2 regions of the Paenibacillus favisporus genome follow, and region 2 is predicted to be linked to the other one. Evidence: riboswitches for the same ligand, from Rfam matches in the RefSeq annotation. Region 2 holds a riboswitch; the other holds the start of a gene.
What was found. A riboswitch is a leader RNA that binds a small molecule or an ion and turns the genes downstream of it on or off. The one in region 2 is predicted to bind cyclic di-AMP.

Region 1: another riboswitch for cyclic di-AMP. It lies ahead of ABID47_RS32810 (ubiquitin-like domain-containing protein); the one in region 2 lies ahead of ABID47_RS07740 (APC family permease).

What each region holds. Positions count from the first base shown of each region.
Region 1 is NZ_JBEPLV010000011.1:43,995-53,051, forward strand. Features, by position in the region: gene purR (pur operon repressor) at 56-886, opposite strand; gene ispE (4-(cytidine 5'-diphospho)-2-C-methyl-D-erythritol kinase) at 1,007-1,861, opposite strand; gene ABID47_RS32785 (small, acid-soluble spore protein, alpha/beta type) at 2,175-2,354, opposite strand; gene veg (biofilm formation stimulator Veg) at 2,489-2,764, opposite strand; gene yabG (sporulation peptidase YabG) at 3,002-3,901, opposite strand; gene rsmA (16S rRNA (adenine(1518)-N(6)/adenine(1519)-N(6))-dimethyltransferase RsmA) at 3,958-4,848, opposite strand; gene rnmV (ribonuclease M5) at 4,845-5,399, opposite strand; gene ABID47_RS32810 (ubiquitin-like domain-containing protein) at 5,627-6,796, opposite strand; cyclic di-AMP (ydaO/yuaA leader) riboswitch at 7,067-7,293, opposite strand; gene ABID47_RS32815 (TatD family hydrolase) at 7,499-8,269, opposite strand; gene ABID47_RS32820 (HD domain-containing protein) at 8,328-9,057, opposite strand, start outside.
Region 2 is NZ_JBEPLV010000001.1:1,658,032-1,667,088, reverse strand. Features, by position in the region: gene ABID47_RS07755 (PrsW family glutamic-type intramembrane protease) at 1-796, shown strand, start outside; gene ABID47_RS07750 (hypothetical protein) at 798-1,127, shown strand; gene ABID47_RS07745 (phosphotransferase enzyme family protein) at 1,254-2,285, shown strand; cyclic di-AMP (ydaO/yuaA leader) riboswitch at 2,491-2,654, shown strand; gene ABID47_RS07740 (APC family permease) at 2,789-4,612, shown strand; gene ABID47_RS07735 (glycoside hydrolase family 3 N-terminal domain-containing protein) at 4,899-7,163, shown strand; gene xerS (tyrosine recombinase XerS) at 7,637-8,707, shown strand; gene ABID47_RS07725 (NUDIX domain-containing protein) at 8,818-9,057, opposite strand, start outside.

The DNA.
Region 1 (9,057 bases), on a different contig from region 2:
GAACTATTCGCCGATAAAATATTTTTATCGACAAAATCCGCAGGATTCTTCGACGTTAAGACGGATCAAAATAATTCCCCGGGCTCACAAATATTTCTTTCGTCTTTGGATCGACCGCCGTCAGTGTCGCCAGGGACACATAATCGTGCAGGAGCCGCTCCTCTGATTCCACCGCTCCCGACTCGACCAATACGCCTACGCCTGCGACTTCGGCATCAAATTCCGCCAGCAGATCTACCATGCCCTGGATGGTGCCGCCCGCCTTCATAAAATCGTCCACGATCAGGACGCGCGACTTTTCCTTCAGCGCCCGCCGCGAAAGGGACATCGTGTGGATGCTCTTATGCGATCCCGAAACGTAATTGATGCTCACGGCAGATCCTTCCGTCACCTGATGGTCCCGGCGCACGAGAACAACCGGCAGGTTCAACTGGGCCCCGGTGGCGTAAGCCAGCGGAATCCCTTTGGTCTCCACGGTCATGACCACGTCGATGTCCTTGCCGGAGAATGCAGTGGCAAAAATCTTTCCCGCCTCGTTCATAAGAGAAGGCTGTCCCAGCAAATCGGACATGTACAAATACCCGCCGGGCAGAATCCGGTCCTTCTGCTGAAGCTGGGAACAAAGATCGTTCGCAAACACCAGCGCCTGCTCCTTCGGCATTTTCGGAATATATTTCACGCCTCCGGCGGCCCCGGCCAGCGTCAGCAGGTCCCCGATGCCTTCCTCCTCAAACACTTCCTTGATAATAACCAAATCTTCGCTGATCGAAGACTTGGCGGCTCCGTATCTATCGGCAAATGTGGTGAGCGGGATCAATGTATGCGGTCTGGACAAAAGATACTGCGTCATCTCCACCAAACGCGCGCTTCGCTTTAATTTTTTCACGAAATACTCCTCGCTATCGCTGTATTCATCGGAATCTAAAGCAAAATCACCCAGAAAATCCGAATATTATAGTAAGAATATATCATTTTTGTACGGATTTGTACAACATGGTTGGCGAAGTTAGGTCAATAGGCGCACCGCATACACTTCTTTGCAAAAGCCACGCAGCCCGTTATAGATCCGTGCTACCTTCGATTCCTTGTACACCAGGCCGAATACGGTCGGCCCGCTGCCTGACATCAAAGCCCCGTCCGCGCCGAGACGCAGCATCCCTTCCTTCAGCTGCTGCACTTCGGGATACAGCCTCAGCGTCACATCCTCCAGCACGTTCCCCAGGCGGCTGCATACGCCATGAAAGTCTCCCGCTTCGATCGCGCCGATCATGCCTTGAGCCGACGGATGCTCTTTGACCTGCGCCGCTCTGAACTTGCCGTAGACCTCCGCGGTCGACACATTAATCGGCGGTTTGGCCAAAATCACCCAGCACTGCAGCGGATTCGCCACAGGCGTCAGCCTTTCACCCCGCCCGGTCGCCAGTGCGGTACCTCCAGTCACGCAGAACGGAACATCCGATCCGAGCTCCGCACCCAGCTTCTGCAGCTCCTCTACCGGAATGTTCAGATTCCACAGCCGGTTCAGACCACGCAGGGTGGCGGCGGCGTCGCTGCTTCCTCCCGCCAGACCTGCTGCCACGGGGATCTTCTTATCCAGATGGATATGCACCCCGCTCTTGACGTCATACCGGTCCTTAATCAGCCTTGCGGCCTGAAACGCCAAGTTCTTCTCATCCAGCGGTATGTATCCCGCCTGGCTTGAAATAATAATCGTATCCCGGGGCAAAGCCGACATCTCCAGCCGGTCCGCCAGGTCGACCATCGTCATAACCATTTCGACCTCATGGTACCCGTCTGGCCGTTTATGTAATACATCCAGCATCAAATTGATTTTGGCCGGTGCTTTTTCGTAAATTTTCAAGGCGTTCACCCACCCTCAAGATTCCCTCTATCTGGATTGACACAAGCCGCTTCGAATCCTTGGGATCAATCCGAAATCTGGAATGAACCTCAAGCTTTTTTTCTCTTGAGTTCAATCCAGAGATCTGGAATGAACCTCAAGCTTTTTTTCTCTTGAGTTCAATCCAGAGATCTGCAACTTCAAATCATTATATCAAACTGAACCAGTCAAGTCATTTTCCGTTTACAGACAAAGGGCGGAGCGGACACAGCCTTGAATTCAAAAACGGAGAACCTCCCGCTTGGGAGGCCTCCGCCGGCATTGCTGGTGTGAATCAGGATTTACGTGCGGCGGCCTGTTCGGCAAGCTGGATCGCTCTTTTTACCATGTTGCCCGCATCCTTGGCCTTAATACCTCCCCACCCTTCCTGCTGGACGGTTTCGTAAAATCCCAAATCCTTAGCCAGCTCATTCTTCAGCTCATCCGACATGACACTGCGGCGTCTGCGGCTCATGAACATCCTCCTTTGGTTCCATCGGAATTAGGCTGCTGCCATAAGTATTATCCCGCTCCCGACCGCTCCTCATTCCATATCCCTCTGCCAACTAAAAACAGCCCTCCATCAGGAAGGCTGTTTTGTCATTAAAGTTACGCTTTCTCCAACTCGATCCGGGTGCCGGTATTATCATCGCAAATAATAACCTCCACGGATTCCGTAAGAATATCGGCATAGCTGTATGAAACACGTTTAAAGGTTTGATGCTCTTGATCCAATTTCACAATAAAAACAGATGGGTACGTTTCTTCCAAAACACCAGTACGCTCGACGGTCTTGCGACGACCACCGTTAGCCCGAAGCGAAATCTTCTGACCCACGTGAGCTTCGAGATTGCGTTTGATTTCCAACAGCGTATTTTTAGCCATTGTCGACGACCACCTCTTTCCTTGTCCATTATAACTCGAAAAGATGGTTTTGTCAAATCAAAACAATAATTATATCAGCATCAATTTTATGTTGTCAACGAATTTTTTTGCGAAAACCCAGCTCATTTCTGCTTACACCCGGATAACAACAAAAAACCGCAATCCGCCGGCAGATTACGGTTCCTGCATTTCGTTATGCTGTCAGGTCAAGTGCTTTGCATGGCATTTCCGGATATGTTAAATGGCCGACGGCGTCACCTTAAGCTTGGTTAAGTCGTTAAGCCGGGGCAGGCCGATGCGGTAGCTCCCGCGGGTTTCAATGCCCCCGACGCCCTGCGTACCGCTGATCGTATTGTGAAGCACATCCGTCATATTGATCGTATCTCTAACCGATGTAAACGAAGCCTTGGCGGCAACATATACCGGATCCAGGGCATGAATCAAGATGCGCCCCGGAGAGCTGGCAAAGTTGGCTCCGGCCTGCAGCAGCGCCTCAAAGTGCGACTGGCATGCGCCGGCGATAATCGTCATCTGATCGTAATGGCGCTCAAACTGGCGCGCCACCTGAATCGCCCTGACGAAGTTTTGCGAGTTTTTATAGCTGTTCAAGCTGTACAAATCATGATTTTGGCGATGCTTCAGTACGCCGTCATGGCCCGTGATCACCACAATATCCGGCCGGACCCGAGGCAGCAGCCGGTACAGGGCGTCCGCCATCCCCGCCTCATTCACATAATGGCCCTCGGCCGGAACCCGAAGCTGCTCATACAGGCTCAGGCTCTTTTTCAAATAATTCGGATCTCCATCCAGATGAAGCACCTTCCCGGGGACTTCGAAATAAGCCGGCTCAGCTGTTCCCCATTCCCCGCTTCCGCTCAAGGTGGCCTGATTCCGCTGGGTCTGCTCCTGACGGTGACGTTTCAGTAAACTGAGCGACTCGTTTGCTCTAATATTTGCTTTCTCGGTTTTTTCGCTTACCGGCGCATAAGGGACCCTTACCAGATCATCGAGCGGCGAATCCGCCAGAAGTCTGAACTCCGTTCCCTTAATCACCGCTTCGTCCCTGCGCAAATCCTCGACGCGGAACGCGATATCGCCGCCGTAGGATCTGCGCACGACCAGGTCTCCAATATTCATGAACATCACCCCTACCCCATGGTATGGGCGAATCCCCCTATTGGTTCATCTTTTGTTTAATTTAAGCCGATGCCTTCCTTCCGCAGCAGGTTGCTAAGCACGGCATATTCCTCAATGCTGAGCGTCTCGCCGCGGCGGGATGGGTCAATTCCCGCTGCCTGCAGCAGCTGATCCAGGCGCTCCCGTCCCTCTGTGGGGAAGAAGCGGCTTTTCAGATTGTTCGATATCGTCTTCCGCCGCTGAGCGAACGATGCTTGTACCACCTCGAAGAAATGCCGCTCATCGTCCACCGCAACCGGCGGCTGTTCCCGCACGGCCAGACGGATCACTGCCGATTCAACGTTCGGCTGTGGAATGAATACCGTCTTCGGCACGATACACACCAGCTCCGGCACGCTGTAATACTGCACGGCGATGCTCAGGCTGCCGTAGTCCTTCGTGCCCGGCCGGGCGGCCATCCGGTCCGCCACCTCCCTCTGGATCATCACGACGATGTTCTCCAGCGGGAGCCGCTCCTCCAGCAGCTTCATCAAGATCGGCGTCGTCACATAGTACGGAAGGTTGGCCACGACGCTGACTTTGGATACGCCGGCAAAATTGCTCTTAAACAATGCAGCGAGGTCTGTCTTCAGTACATCCCCATGATGTACCTTTACGCCGGGGTATGGGGCGAGAACCTCCTCGAGGATCGGAATCAGCCTCTGGTCGATCTCAACCGCCGTGACGGCCCCCGCCTGCTGGGCCAGCTTCTCGGTCAGGGCGCCGATGCCGGGACCGATCTCCAGGGCACCCTTCGTGGAATCGAGCCCGGCCGCATCCACGATTTTATTTAAAATATTTTGGTCAATCAAAAAATTTTGCCCCAGGCTCTTCTTGAATGAAAAACCGTGACGCTGGATAATTTCTTTGGTTCGCCTTGGTGTGGCGATGTCGTCCATGCCGTTCACGTTGTCCGGCCTCCTTCATCTTCGATACGGGCAAGCGCATCCGCGAATTCTTCGCGGGATATTTGAAATATGGCGAGTCGCTTATAAAATTGCTTGCCGTTGCAGTAGCCAATACCGAGGAGGTTGCCCATCGCCATCCGCCGGGCGGCGGCATTCGGGTGCACCATCAGCCCCGCCTCCATCAGGTCCTCCATGTCGATCTGGCTTTCCGCCCCCTCATAAGAGGTGTGAACCCGCTCCAGAGCTCTGCGGATCGCCGCAGGCGAGGCGTTCTCAACACCGATATCCCCCTTGCGGGTAGCATCGGCCTCCGGGATAAACGCATGCTTGCAGCCGGGCACCTTGGCCGAAATGATTTTGCGGATTCTTTCGCCGGCGTGGTCCGGGTCCGTCAGCACAATGACCCCCCGCCGTTCCTGAGCCAGCGCGATCCGCTGGAGTATTCGCGCATTGATGGCGGAGCCGCCCGTCTCGATCGTATCGGCATCCACCGCCCGCTTCACGGCCACGGTATCATCCCGGCCTTCCACCACAATGACTTCTTTAATCATGATTTCCTGTCTTCCTTTCGAGTACATTATACCCGTCAATGCCGCCGGACAGCCAAGTCCCTGCAAGTGGGCATAAACCGTGATGCCTGTTCAGGTACTTTGCGGGGTCCCGGTATAGACAAACTGCTGTAAATTAACAACAAAAAGAAGAGGAATGCTCCTCTTCTTTAGCATGACATTTTCATGATCATAATACTATAACATTAGAATGGCAAAGTAAAACGAAATTAGTTCAGCTCCGGTTTGACCGGACCAATCACGTACACCTTAAGGCCGGATTTACGGCCAAAATTGCGTGCTTGCTGGACGGAATCGTAGTATATATCGATTTTATTTCCCTTAATGGCTCCGCCCGTGTCTTCCGCACGACGGAAGCCAATGCCTTCAATGTAAACCCACCATCCCAAAGGAATGACGCTTGGATCAACCGCAATCGTGCGGCCTTCCGCGACGCGTGTTCCTGTGGCGGTGCGTGTGCCGACTCCGGACTCGCCAGACGAATAAGCGGTCATGGATACTTTGATCAGCTTCTTGTAGGAAAAGTCAACGCCGGCCTTGCTGACCCGGTTGTTACTGCTGCTGCTGACCTTCTTCACCTTGGCAGGGGTAGAAGAAGCTTTGGCAACGGCTGTTTTGACTTCGGTCACTACGGGAACAGGCTTTTTCTTCGTGCCGACGGCAATGACCTTATCCTTGGTCACCGTCTCCACTTTTTTGCCCACCATCTTCATGGACACCAGCTTGCCGTCTTTGTACTTCTTCTCAATGTACTGCACCATGACGCCAGGAGCTCCCTGCTGAATCACCCGCGACTCGCCTTTGTAAATGCTGGGGTCGGAGGTTTTGACCACCCGGAAGGGGAGGGATTCATGACGCTGTACCACTTGTTTGTTCATCCGGACGATCCGGATGTCCGTGTTGGTGGAGACCGCCGTTTCGACAGCCGGAGTGACAATGTCCGTTTCCTTGACTTTGACGCCGGTTTCTTTCAGCACGTCGCCGACCGTTTTGGCCGTTGTATACAAATGCTTCGTTGCACCATCAGCCGTCACCTTCACAGGACTCGCGCGGTCGATCACGACCTTGTCGCCGTCGGATATAGCCCCGCTCAGCGGCATCGATATTTGGTCCTCGGGTTTCAGACTGATTTCCTGCTCATCCAGCATTTCTTGAAGTAAAGATGTATTGGTCTGTACAGATTTCATTTGACCGTCTACTACCAAATAAACTTGTTTTCGCGATTGACTGTACACGAGTAGCAAGATCATCAGGGTAACCGCGATTGAAACGATAGCTGCAGTGGAGATCTGGCGCAAATTCTCATGCTTCCATCGCAATGCGTAAGACATGCTGGAGATTTTTGAATCATGGGTCTTCTCTGGTTGGAAAACGCCCACTTTCTCGATCCTCCTTCATAGCCTCGCCGTCTAGAGTTATGCATGATTGTATTTGACGCGACTATACTCAATTTTTTACAAGAACCCACAGAAAGCATGCGTTCTTGCACCATGAACCAATCTCTCCATCATGATTTGTCACCTCCTGTTATACAACAGTATGATGACTGCCTCTCCTTTATTCAAAACAAAAGAAGCCGATAGAAAAGAGCTTACGAGGACTCTTTCGTGGCTTCCGGATGTCTGAATATCGGAATTGTCATGCACGAGGGTACCTCTCTTTATCCGCTTACGGGGTTAGCTGTCGGGTTCGGGCGAAAGAGAGCCGCCCTATTCGCGTCCTTACGCTCATGGCGTAAAGCCGTTCAATTCACCCCAGAGACCCAAGAAAGAAATCAAATACGTTTGCGAGCATGGGACCGCTTCCGGTCTGTCATGACCCACTCCAGTATTGGTTCCCCCGTTCTCCCATGCGGGAGACTCAGCGAGACTGGTTCATGAAAGCTGCGAAGGTAAGACCTTAACGACAGCTCAATGATTCACTGAAAAGATGATATCCTGTTTTGATGCATGTTGTAAAGCGGTAATCAACCACGTTTATTTGAAAAAGTGGTTAAAAAAATGTAATATTCGGCGTTTTGTTTGTTAAAATTCTTTAATCATTCGCTCATGCTCATTTTTTTGGCTGTTTTTCTCCCGATTTCACACAATTCCAAATCGTTCCAGCCCATTTCGGGTGGTAATCTGGGCAATTTCCTCCAGGTCAACCCCCTTAATCTGGGCTGCCGCCTCAGCGACCAGTCGGACGTTTGCCGACTCGTTTCTCTTCCCTCGGAAGGGGTGCGGCGTGAGATAAGGAGAGTCGGTTTCGATGAGCAGCCTGTCCATCGGAACCTGAGCCAGGACCTCTTTGGGGACTCTGGCATTCTTGAACGTAATAGGTCCGCCAAACGAAAGATGGAAGCCCATATTCAGGCACAGCTTCGCCGTTTCCCAGCTCCCCGAGAATGAGTGCATGACGCCGCCGACCTCGCCGGCCTTCTCTTCCCGTAATATTTTCACGATATCCTCATGGGCGTCCCGGTTATGTATAACAATTGGCATGTTGAGCTCTCGAGCCAGTCCAATTTGCTGGCGGAGAACCCTGTGCTGCACGTCCTTCGGCGAGGTGTCCCAGTAGTAATCCAGTCCAATTTCACCGATGGCCACCACCTTGGGATGACTGCATAAGGATGCAATCCACTCCAGATCGCCTTCCTGCATAAAAACGGCGTCCTGCGGATGCCAGCCTATGGCCGCATATATAAAATCATACGTTTCCACCAGCTTCATCGTCGATGGAATCGTCTCCCGGTTAAAACCAACGTTGATCATCCGGGTTACACCGGCTTGTACAGCATTATCAATGACCCGCTCCCGGTCCTCGTCGAATTGTTGCGCATCCAGATGGGTGTGCGTGTCGAACAGTTCCATGAATTTGAACTCCTTTCTTGTCGGTACCCCATGTTCCTTTTCGTACGGTATTTTGTCATTAAAGCTTGAAAATGCGGGAAATCGAAGGAGAAAGATCGGTTATCGCCTTTTCCAGTTTATCTTCCGGATAATACAAGTGATATTTCCCGCGGTGAATGCCGCTGATGGAACGGACAATATCCGACACCTCGGATATTTCCCGCAGCTGCTCCTGGCGGTCGAGCAGCAGGATCTGTTTCTGGCTCGACTCGTCACCCGGACGAAATACATCGTAAGGAAGATCGGTCGGAAAATCAATCTCCAGATCATATTCCGGGTTCATTCCGGCTTGTCCAAACTCCCGGCGGATTTCATCGATCATTTCCAAATCGACGGAGTCCATTTCTACATATTTATACAGTTTGCGGTGCATAAATCGGGTGCACAGCTCGCTGAGTATGCGGTCGTCCTCATAGGACCACTGGAGGAAGGCCGTTTGAATCAGCGCCTCGTCCAGCTTCAGATAAGCTTGCACGTCCAGTTTGTCTTCAAAGAGCTGCGGTAGCGGCTCGACCATAAAGCCAAATGGATAACCATCCTGGTACAGCTCCTTGGCCCGCCGGAATATTTGGCGCAAAATAATTTCTGAACTGCGGGTTACCGGATGGAAGTAGACCTGCCAGTACATCTGGTACCTCGACATCAAATAATCCTCCACGGCATGCATCCCGGACTCCTTGACCACTACTCTCCCCTGGTAAGGACGGAGCATCCGTAAAATACGGTCAATATCAATCGTGCCGTAGTTC
Region 2 (9,057 bases):
GTTCGTCAGCTTCTGGCCGGCACTCGGTATTGCCTTAACAGCAGCGAGCATACCGGCGAGCGGCCACGAAATCGCTAAGGATATCCGCGATCCGAAAAGGCTGCTCACCCCCGAAAATGCGATCTCTACGCTGCTTGCGCTGGCGCTGAGCCGTGTTCCGTTCGGCAGGCTGGCCGAACGCTTCGGTAAGAAAGGCGGCAGCAGGCTGAAGGATTGGTTGGAGAAGCTGCTTAAACGGCGAAAGGAGCCGAAGCCGGAACCCGACCTGCCCAAGAAGCCGCATAAGCCGGATGGGGAGGATCCTCCGCCAAAGAAAGAGAAAGATCCCGAGGAGCAGCCGCCGAAGAACGATGCAGACGATTATGTGCATTGGAGCAAAGCGAAGTACCGCGGGGTAGAGCTCCACGATGCCAAGAACGGAGCGCTTGGGGAGTTTGACGGCGTCGATCTGGAGAAGGGCATCTTCTATGAAGCCAAGTCGGCGCAAGGGCTCGACCGCATCCATCCAAAAACGGGCAAGCCGCAGCAGACGCCGCAGCAATTTACAGATAAGCAGTTGTACCAGAAAACGAAGGTGCGGATCAACAACCTGATGCAGAAGGCGGTTGGGACGCGAACAACGCCTGACGGAACGACGGAGATCCCGACGCTGGAGCAAATCAAAGGAATCCGGCATTTCGAGTTTCAGCTGGACGGGGACTCGCCGGCGTTACGGGCAGCCGCGGAGAACAGCTTGAACAAGCTGCGTCAAGAATTCCCGGATTATACATTCAACATTCGATTTGGGGTGAAATAACATGTCAATCAGCGCAATTATCGTGGACCCGGAAGACGAATTTGAACGGTCCTTTATGCTGCCGGTGGCGACGGAATCCTTTTTCCAGAAATACTGGGTGCCGGCGGTGGAAGAGTTGAACTTGCAGTGGGTCGCGCTTTTCCAGGACGGTACGGACGTTGAGTCCGAGGACATCCCAGCTGTCTTGGGCGAAGTGTCCCAGCTTAAAGAATGGGCGCGAAGCCACATGCATGGGGATGACCTCGACCACATGTTACGCAGACTCGAGCTGCTCGAGACGGAACTGCCGAAAGCGTACAGGCGCCGCGGTGCGGTTGTCTACATCGGTTAGCATTGGTGAATAATAGATGATTCTAATCTCATACGAGGTGATTGCGATCAAGTCCGGGTTACACAGACACCGGGCTTGATTGCTTTTATCCGCGCTACGTGATGAAAAGGGAAAGGGGAGAGCGAAGTGAGGCAGTCTTATCGAATGGACGAAGGGGCTTTTGTGCATCACTTGAACGAAGCTTACGGAATCGCTGCCCGGAGGCTTATTTTTATCCCTTATGGAGATTCAGCCTATTCTTACCGGGTGGAGGGAGAAAACGGAACGCGATACTATATGAAACTGTTTGACCATAGCAATGACAGCCACCGCCAAGGCATCCTTCGGTGCAGCCGTTATGTGCCGTTTATGTGGGAATTGCATCAGACCGGCCGCTTTGTGGAGCTGCCCTGTCCGTTTCGAACCTTAAGCGGTGCTTTCCTGCTTTCCCTCTCCGATTGCACAGCGGTGCTGTTTCAATTTATCGAAGGGGAGACCTGGGCTGAAGCTTACCCGTTTTCCAAGCATAACTTGGAGCGTATTGGACGACTGGCTGCGCGGATTCGGAAGTTGATTCCCTTTACTGCCACATCCGGCCTTTCGAGTGAAACGTATGATGTCTCCTTCTCCGAACATTTGATCCAATGCCTGGAGCAGCTTGAGCATCTTCAGCCCGGTGCAAGTCCCGCTAGCCAGCTGCTGCGTGAGCTTGTTATCCCTCAGCAAACGCGCATAACCGAGCTGCTGCACCAGATAACAGGGGTTCGTGAACGTCTCGTGCTTGACCCGCCCCCCAATGTGCTCTGCCACGGTGATCTGTGGGGAGGGAATCTGATGGAGACCGCGGACGGCCGGCTGGTCGTTCTGGATTGGGAAGCAGCCATGCTTGCGCCACCAGAGCTGGATATCGTGGGGTATATCGGGGACGGACTGGGTCATTTTCTCACAGGGTATGAGCAGGAACTAGGACAACAGATGGAGCTGAACCCGGATTTGCTGCGTTATTATGCATACCGCCATCATTTGAGAAACCTGACCCATTGGTGCATGAATATTTTGCATCGCGACCTGGAGCCGGACCAGCTGGATAACGACCTCGAAATGGTCCGGCATCACTGCTTGAACCGCTTGGAGAACGTAGAGGCTTCACTGAGGAATGCGGCGGATCGAAATATTTAGAAGCCTGATATGAATTTAATAGCGTAAACAAGCGATATGCACAGCTACAGCCAGAAATTAATAGATTACCGCCTTTGTAAGCGTTGACATGAAGTTCTTTTGAATTTTTTCATACGTATCTCAAACCGTTTGCTTCTTTACAGCAGGCATCCGGAAGGAGTAAGATTCAATTCGTAATCGTGAACTTGTGAACCTGAAACGTAATACTCCTTGATCGCTGAATTCTGAAATCAGGAGCGGGGGAACCAAAGGGAGGAAGTTAAGCCTTCGTCCCAGGGGTGAATCACTTGATGTTCATTTATTAAGTGTAGGGATACTTTCGGTCCCGAATCCGTCAGCTAACCTCGTAAGCGTTTTGAAAGAGGGATTTGTCGTGCGCGTAAAGCCACGGGAAGGTCCAGCTTTCCTGCGGCTTTTTTTGTTGTGCCCAAAAAGGGTTGAGCACGTGTCTAACGGGTACATCATGAGCATTTCAACTCTAACACTGGCGGTGACAAACATTTATGGCAGCATTGAAAAGACTTCTGATTGGACGGCCGCTGAAGTCTACCGAATTGGGAGAACAAAAACTGAACAAGAAAAAAGCTTTGGCCATTCTATCCTCCGATGCGCTGTCGTCCGTAGCGTATGGGCCGGAGCAAATTTTGCTGGTTCTTGTCACAATCAGCACGGCGGCGTTCTGGTATTCGATACCGATCGGAATCGGCGTATTGATTTTGCTGGCTGCACTCATTTTATCCTACCGGCAGATCATCTTCGCTTATCCGCATGGCGGCGGCGCTTACGTCGTCTCCAAACAGAATCTGGGAATCTATCCCGGGCTGGTGGCCGGCGGATCGCTGCTGGTAGATTACATTTTGACTGTTGCGGTCAGCGTTTCGGCTGGCACGGACGCGCTGACTTCGGCGTTTCCGGCGCTGCACGAGCATACGGTGGGGATTGCCGTCACCTTCGTCATCCTCATTACGCTGCTGAATTTGCGGGGCGTCACCGAGTCGGCCTCCATCCTGGCTTATCCGGTGTATCTGTTCGCCTTCGCGCTGTTCATCTTGATCGGCGTCGGTATGTACAACATCGTGACCGGTCACGTTTCACCGCATTTGCATACGCCGGTCGGGACGCCGGTGGCGGGGATCAGCCTGTTCCTGCTCTTAAAAGCTTTTGCTTCGGGCAGCTCCGCCCTGACCGGGGTCGAAGCGATCTCGAACGCCATTCCGAACTTCAAAGATCCGGCCCCGAACAATGCGGCGAAAACCTTGATGGCAATGGGGATTCTGCTGGCTGTACTCTTCTCGGGCATCGTATTTCTTGCTTATTATTTGGGCATATCCCCAAATTCCCAGGAGACGGTCGTATCTCAGATTGCCAATCAGACGTTCGGACGGAATTTTATGTACTTTTTCATCCAGGGCACGACGGCACTGATCTTGATCCTGGCGGCCAATACCGGATATTCGGCGTTTCCGCTGCTGGCGGTCAATTTAGCCAAAGACCGGTTTATTCCCCGGATGTTTACCGTCCGTGGCGACCGATTGGGATATTCGAACGGAATCATCATTCTTGGGCTACTGTCCATCGTGCTGATCGTCGCCTTCCACGGACAGACGGAACATTTGATCCCACTATACGCGGTAGGGGTATTTATCCCTTTCACGCTCTCGCAAACGGGAATGATCGTCAAGTGGATCCGGGAAAAACCGCAGGGTTGGGTGACGAAGCTCGTGATCAATACGATCGGCGCGCTGATCAGCTTCACGGTGTCGGTGATGTTCTTCGCAACCAAGTTTGCGCAGATCTGGCCGGTACTGATCTTTTTGCCGCTGATCGTGTATCTGATCCACCGGATCAAGAAGCATTATGAGGCGGTTGGCGAGCAGCTGCGGCTGTCGACGTGTGAGCCGGCGGTACCGATTGAAGGCAATGTGATCATTCTCCCCGTTTCGGGCATAACGCATGTCGTGGAGCATTCCCTGAATTATGCGAAGTCACTGGCGGCGGATCAGATCATTGCGGTATATATTCCGTTTGAACGTGAAGAGGAGAACCGGTTTGAGGAAAAATGGCAAAAATGGCGGCCCGACGTGCGCCTTGTGACGCTGCATTCTCCGTACCGGAGCATCATTCATCCGCTTAGCAAATTTATCGATACGGTGCACCGGAAAGCGAGCGAATCCAACTACCAGGTCACGGTGATCATTCCGCAGTTTATTCCAAAGAAAAGCTGGCACAATCTGCTGCACAACCAGACGAGCTTGATGATTCGGACTTATCTTTTATTCCGCAAAGATGTTGTTGTGACGACGGTACCGTATCATTTAAAAAAATAGCGATTCAGATGGTTCAAACCATTCGTAATCAGGCCCCGGCATCTGTGCCGGCGGTCTTTTTTTGCGTAAATGCAGCGGATATATATGAAGGGAAAGGGTAATCCCGTGGGAATAATGGCTTGAGCGTAATGGCTTATGAGTAAGGGCTTATGAGTAAGGGCTTATTTCCTGCAGAGTAGGGGATGCCTTTTTTCATGATGTGTCTGGAGTCGAGGCAATATCGCAACAAACGGTATGTCACTCGCGTCTAATCATCGTACCTAGAACAGCAACAGGAGTGGAGCAGATGAATGTAAAACTGATGACGATATTCGGTGCCGTACTCGGTTCTGTGCTCGTATGGGCAGGAAGCACAGCTGCGGAAGAACGATTTATTGATCTGCAGCACTCGAAGTGGGCGGAAGACGGCATCACCTATATGGCCGAACGGGGAACCGTCGCCGGATATGGCAATGGGAAATTTATGCCTGAAAGGCAAGTCACAAGAGCGCAGGCCGTTACTTTCATGGTGCGGGAACTTTATCCGCAGGAGCTGCAGCAAGAAGCGGACGGCGGCATGGCCTATACAGATGTGCCTAAGAACCATCCTTTTTATCTTGAAATTGCCATCGCCGCAAAACATGGGCTGGCCAGCGGATTTCCTGACAGCACATTCCATCCGGATGCACCGATGAGCCGTGCCGAAACGGCGGCGTTTCTTACACGGGCCTATTCACTCGTAAAAGGCCAGCACCCCGTAACATTGACGGATACAGCAAAGCATTGGGCGGCAGCGCCTATTCTCATGATGAGCTCCAACGGATTGATCGGCGGATATTCGGATGGCACCTTTCGTCCGGACCGATCTGTGACGCGAGCGGAGTTTGCCGTATTTATGTCACGGGTCATTCGCTTCGAACGTCAAGGAGCCATTCAGGCACAGGATTGGGATAAGCTGATGTCGTACATGACCGTAAGCGAGCAGGTCGGCCAAATGCTCATGCCTGACATCAGGCAATGGAACGGGCAAGTGACGACTACGGTCAATGAAGGGGTCAAACGCAGCGTTCATGATCAGGATTTGGGCGGACTTATTCTTTTCGATAAAAATATCGTAGACGTTCGGCAGGTCACCACTCTGACGCATGATCTGCAGATGGAGGCAGGCGACATTCCGCTGTTCCTTGGCATCGACCAGGAAGGCGGGGTCGTTAAACGAATCCCCGGAGGTACGAATCTGCCGGGTCAAATGGCGCTGGGTGCAACTGGAGATACAACGCTCGCCGAAGCGGCCGGACGGCTGACCGGGGAGGAGTTGAAGGCGCTCGGGCTGCAGGTCAATTTTGCGCCGGTGCTCGACATTAACAGCAATCCGGATAATCCGATTATCGGAATGCGGTCGTTTAGCTCGAATCCGGATTTGGTGACACGAATGGGTCTTGCCGAGATCCAAGGACTTCGGCAATCGGGAGTGATCGCGGCGGTCAAGCATTTTCCCGGCCATGGGGATACGGTTGTAGACTCCCATTTGGGAATGCCGGTGCTTTCGCATGATCGGGAGCGGCTCGATGCGGTGGAGCTCAAACCGTTCCGGTCTGCCATCGATAACGGAGTAGAGATGATCATGACCGCACATATAGCGTTTCCAGCTGTAGATAACGATCACGTCACATCGCTCAAGGACGGAAGCAGCGTGCCGATTCCTGCTACGTTATCCAAGAAGGTACTGACCGGATTGCTCCGGGGGGAGCTTGGATACAAAGGCGTCATCATTTCCGATGCCTTCACGATGAATGCGATCGCGGAGCATTTTGGCGAAAATCAAGCTGTGGTACGTGCCGTTTCCGCAGGTGTGGATATCATCCTCATGCCGCAAGATCCGGCAACCGCGCACCAAACGCTGGTGAACGCAGTGAAGAGCGGGGAGATACCGATCGAAACCATCCATTCATCAGTGAAACGGATTTTGGAGCTGAAAGCGAAATACGGTTTGTTTGACCGCAGCGAAAGCCTTACGCAGCAATTGGCCGCGCTTAATGGTGTCATTGGTTCCGAGAAGCATCGTACAGTGGAGCGGGAAATCGCAGAGCGAGCGGTCACCTTGTTAGCCGGCCGTGACGGTGCGCAGCCGGATCAAATTCGTCAAGGCGATCGGGTTGCGATTGTCGCAGCCGATGAGGAGCAGGTGAAGCAGCTCGAGAGACAGCTGAAGCAAACTGCAAATAACCTATCGCTGAAAACAGTAACAGCCCTAGTCGGGCAAGGAAAAACGAATGAGGCGCTTCAGGCGGTGGATCAAGCGGATTACGTCATCCTGGCTTCATATCAGTTCCGTAACGTGGCCAGTCAGTTTGGCTGGGCCGATGATCAAACGTTGATCGATGAGATGAACAAACGTAACAAGCGTTATACGCTGTTATCGCTGGGCAATCCGTATGAGAAGATTTACATTCAGAACATCCGTTCTGGTATCGCAGTTTACGGTAAGCAGGAGCCAAATACAGCCGCCGGGATCAAAGTGCTTCTAGGCCAACTGAAAGCCGGTGGGGTGCTGCCGGTGACAATTAAGTAATTATGATCAAGATGGTGGTTATTGACCTAACCGGGTTTAAGTGGTTGGGTCAATAAGAACAACTTAGCAATAATAGCCCGCGCATAAGCGCGGTTTTATTGTACTTTTTTAAATAATCGGAAATAAATGATCAGGTTCATTATTATAAGAACGATTTAACGATTTAGATGGAGTTGCTGTCCATGAATATCAGCGGTGCAAATCTATAACTAGGCGATTGTTCGATGACGTAATATATAAATTATAAGCTAAGCCAACTACACTAACACTAAAGCACAATGAAGATCATTCGTAATGATAATAAGTATCTTATCGCGGAGCTTTTTGGAACCTGGGTATAGAGGATGTGATAGGAAAAAGCGCCGCATACTGAATTCTATATGGCCATCTTTATAATTTATAATTACGTAAAATAATAATTTGACGAATAAATATATATAAGTTATTCTGTACATAAGGAGGTTTAGCAATAAATGGATAAAAACACGAAGCTGCATTACATGAAACGCGTTGATGATAAATGTGCGGAGCTTCCCTGGTACGTGACCGAATACATCGATAGCCGCAAACGCAAGCTGTTGCACACGACGCTGCTGAATTACTGCCACGATTACCTTATCTTTTTTGATTGGCTTGTGGCTGAGAAACTCGCTGCGGATGATCGTAAAGACATTGAATTGAATGTTCTGGAATCACTGACCGTGCGCGAAGTCGAAAATTTTCTGTCATTTCTGGAGTATCAGCTGGGCAACAACAAATACACGATCAACCGGAAATTGTCGGCGTTAAAGTCGTTGTTTGATTACCTGCAAAACAAGGCTGAAACGTCAGATCTCAAGCCGTATATTCAACGAAATGTGATGGCTAAGATCGACTTTAATTCCATTAAGGAAAGCCAAGAAACTGTCGCGAACCGCATTGAGGGCAAAATCTTACGTGAAGACGATTTTGAGAAGTTCCGGCAGTTTGTGGCATATGATTTCGGGGAACTGAACAAAAGCAACAAACGTATGGTCCGGTTCCACGAATTTAACCGTGAGCGGGATACGGCCATCGTATCGCTGATCCTCGGGTCAGGACTGCGTTTATCCGAGGTAGCGGGAATCAATATTGAGGATTTGGATATGAACAAAGGCCAAGTGCGCGTGCTGCGTAAAGGCAACAAAGAACAATATGTTTATTTTAGCCAGCAAGCCTTATTAGACCTGGAAAGCTACTTGAAAATCCGGGAAACGCGATATGTACCGGAAAAATCAGAAAATTACTTATTTATAGCAGCGCCAATCGGCCGCAAAGGCAAAAGCCGGCGGTTAACGCCGAGATCGATTGAAAAGCTGATCGAAAAATACGCTGCAGCGTTTGGTAAACCGGCACTGACGGTGCATTCCTTGAGACATTCCTTCGCAACCCGCTACCACCTGGAGAACAACGACGTACCGAGGCTAAAGAACCAGCTGGGGCATTCATCAATCCAGACGACGATGATCTATACGCATTTAACGGATGAAGAGATGAGAAAAGCCGTTAACAATATGGATAAGTGATTGAAGTAGTGTAAATTATATAAAAATAAAAAATTGGGCCGTCATCCGGCCGTTTTTTTGACACATTTTCACAAAACTCGTATTTTGTACATATGTCTTTACATACGAAATCAAACCCAAGGAACATCAGTCACACCATCATACCATTTAATAAAAATCCCTGTATTTGAATAGACACCAATTAAGTAGCTAACCGTAGTGTCAATTCCACTTTCCTCTTTGATTTCGCGAATCAAACCATCTATCAGATTTTCTCCAACTTCCACTTGTCCTCCAGGGTATACCCAACCACCGTCACGAGTTTTTACTAAAAGTATATTTCCTTGCCCATCTTCTACAAATCCACCTGT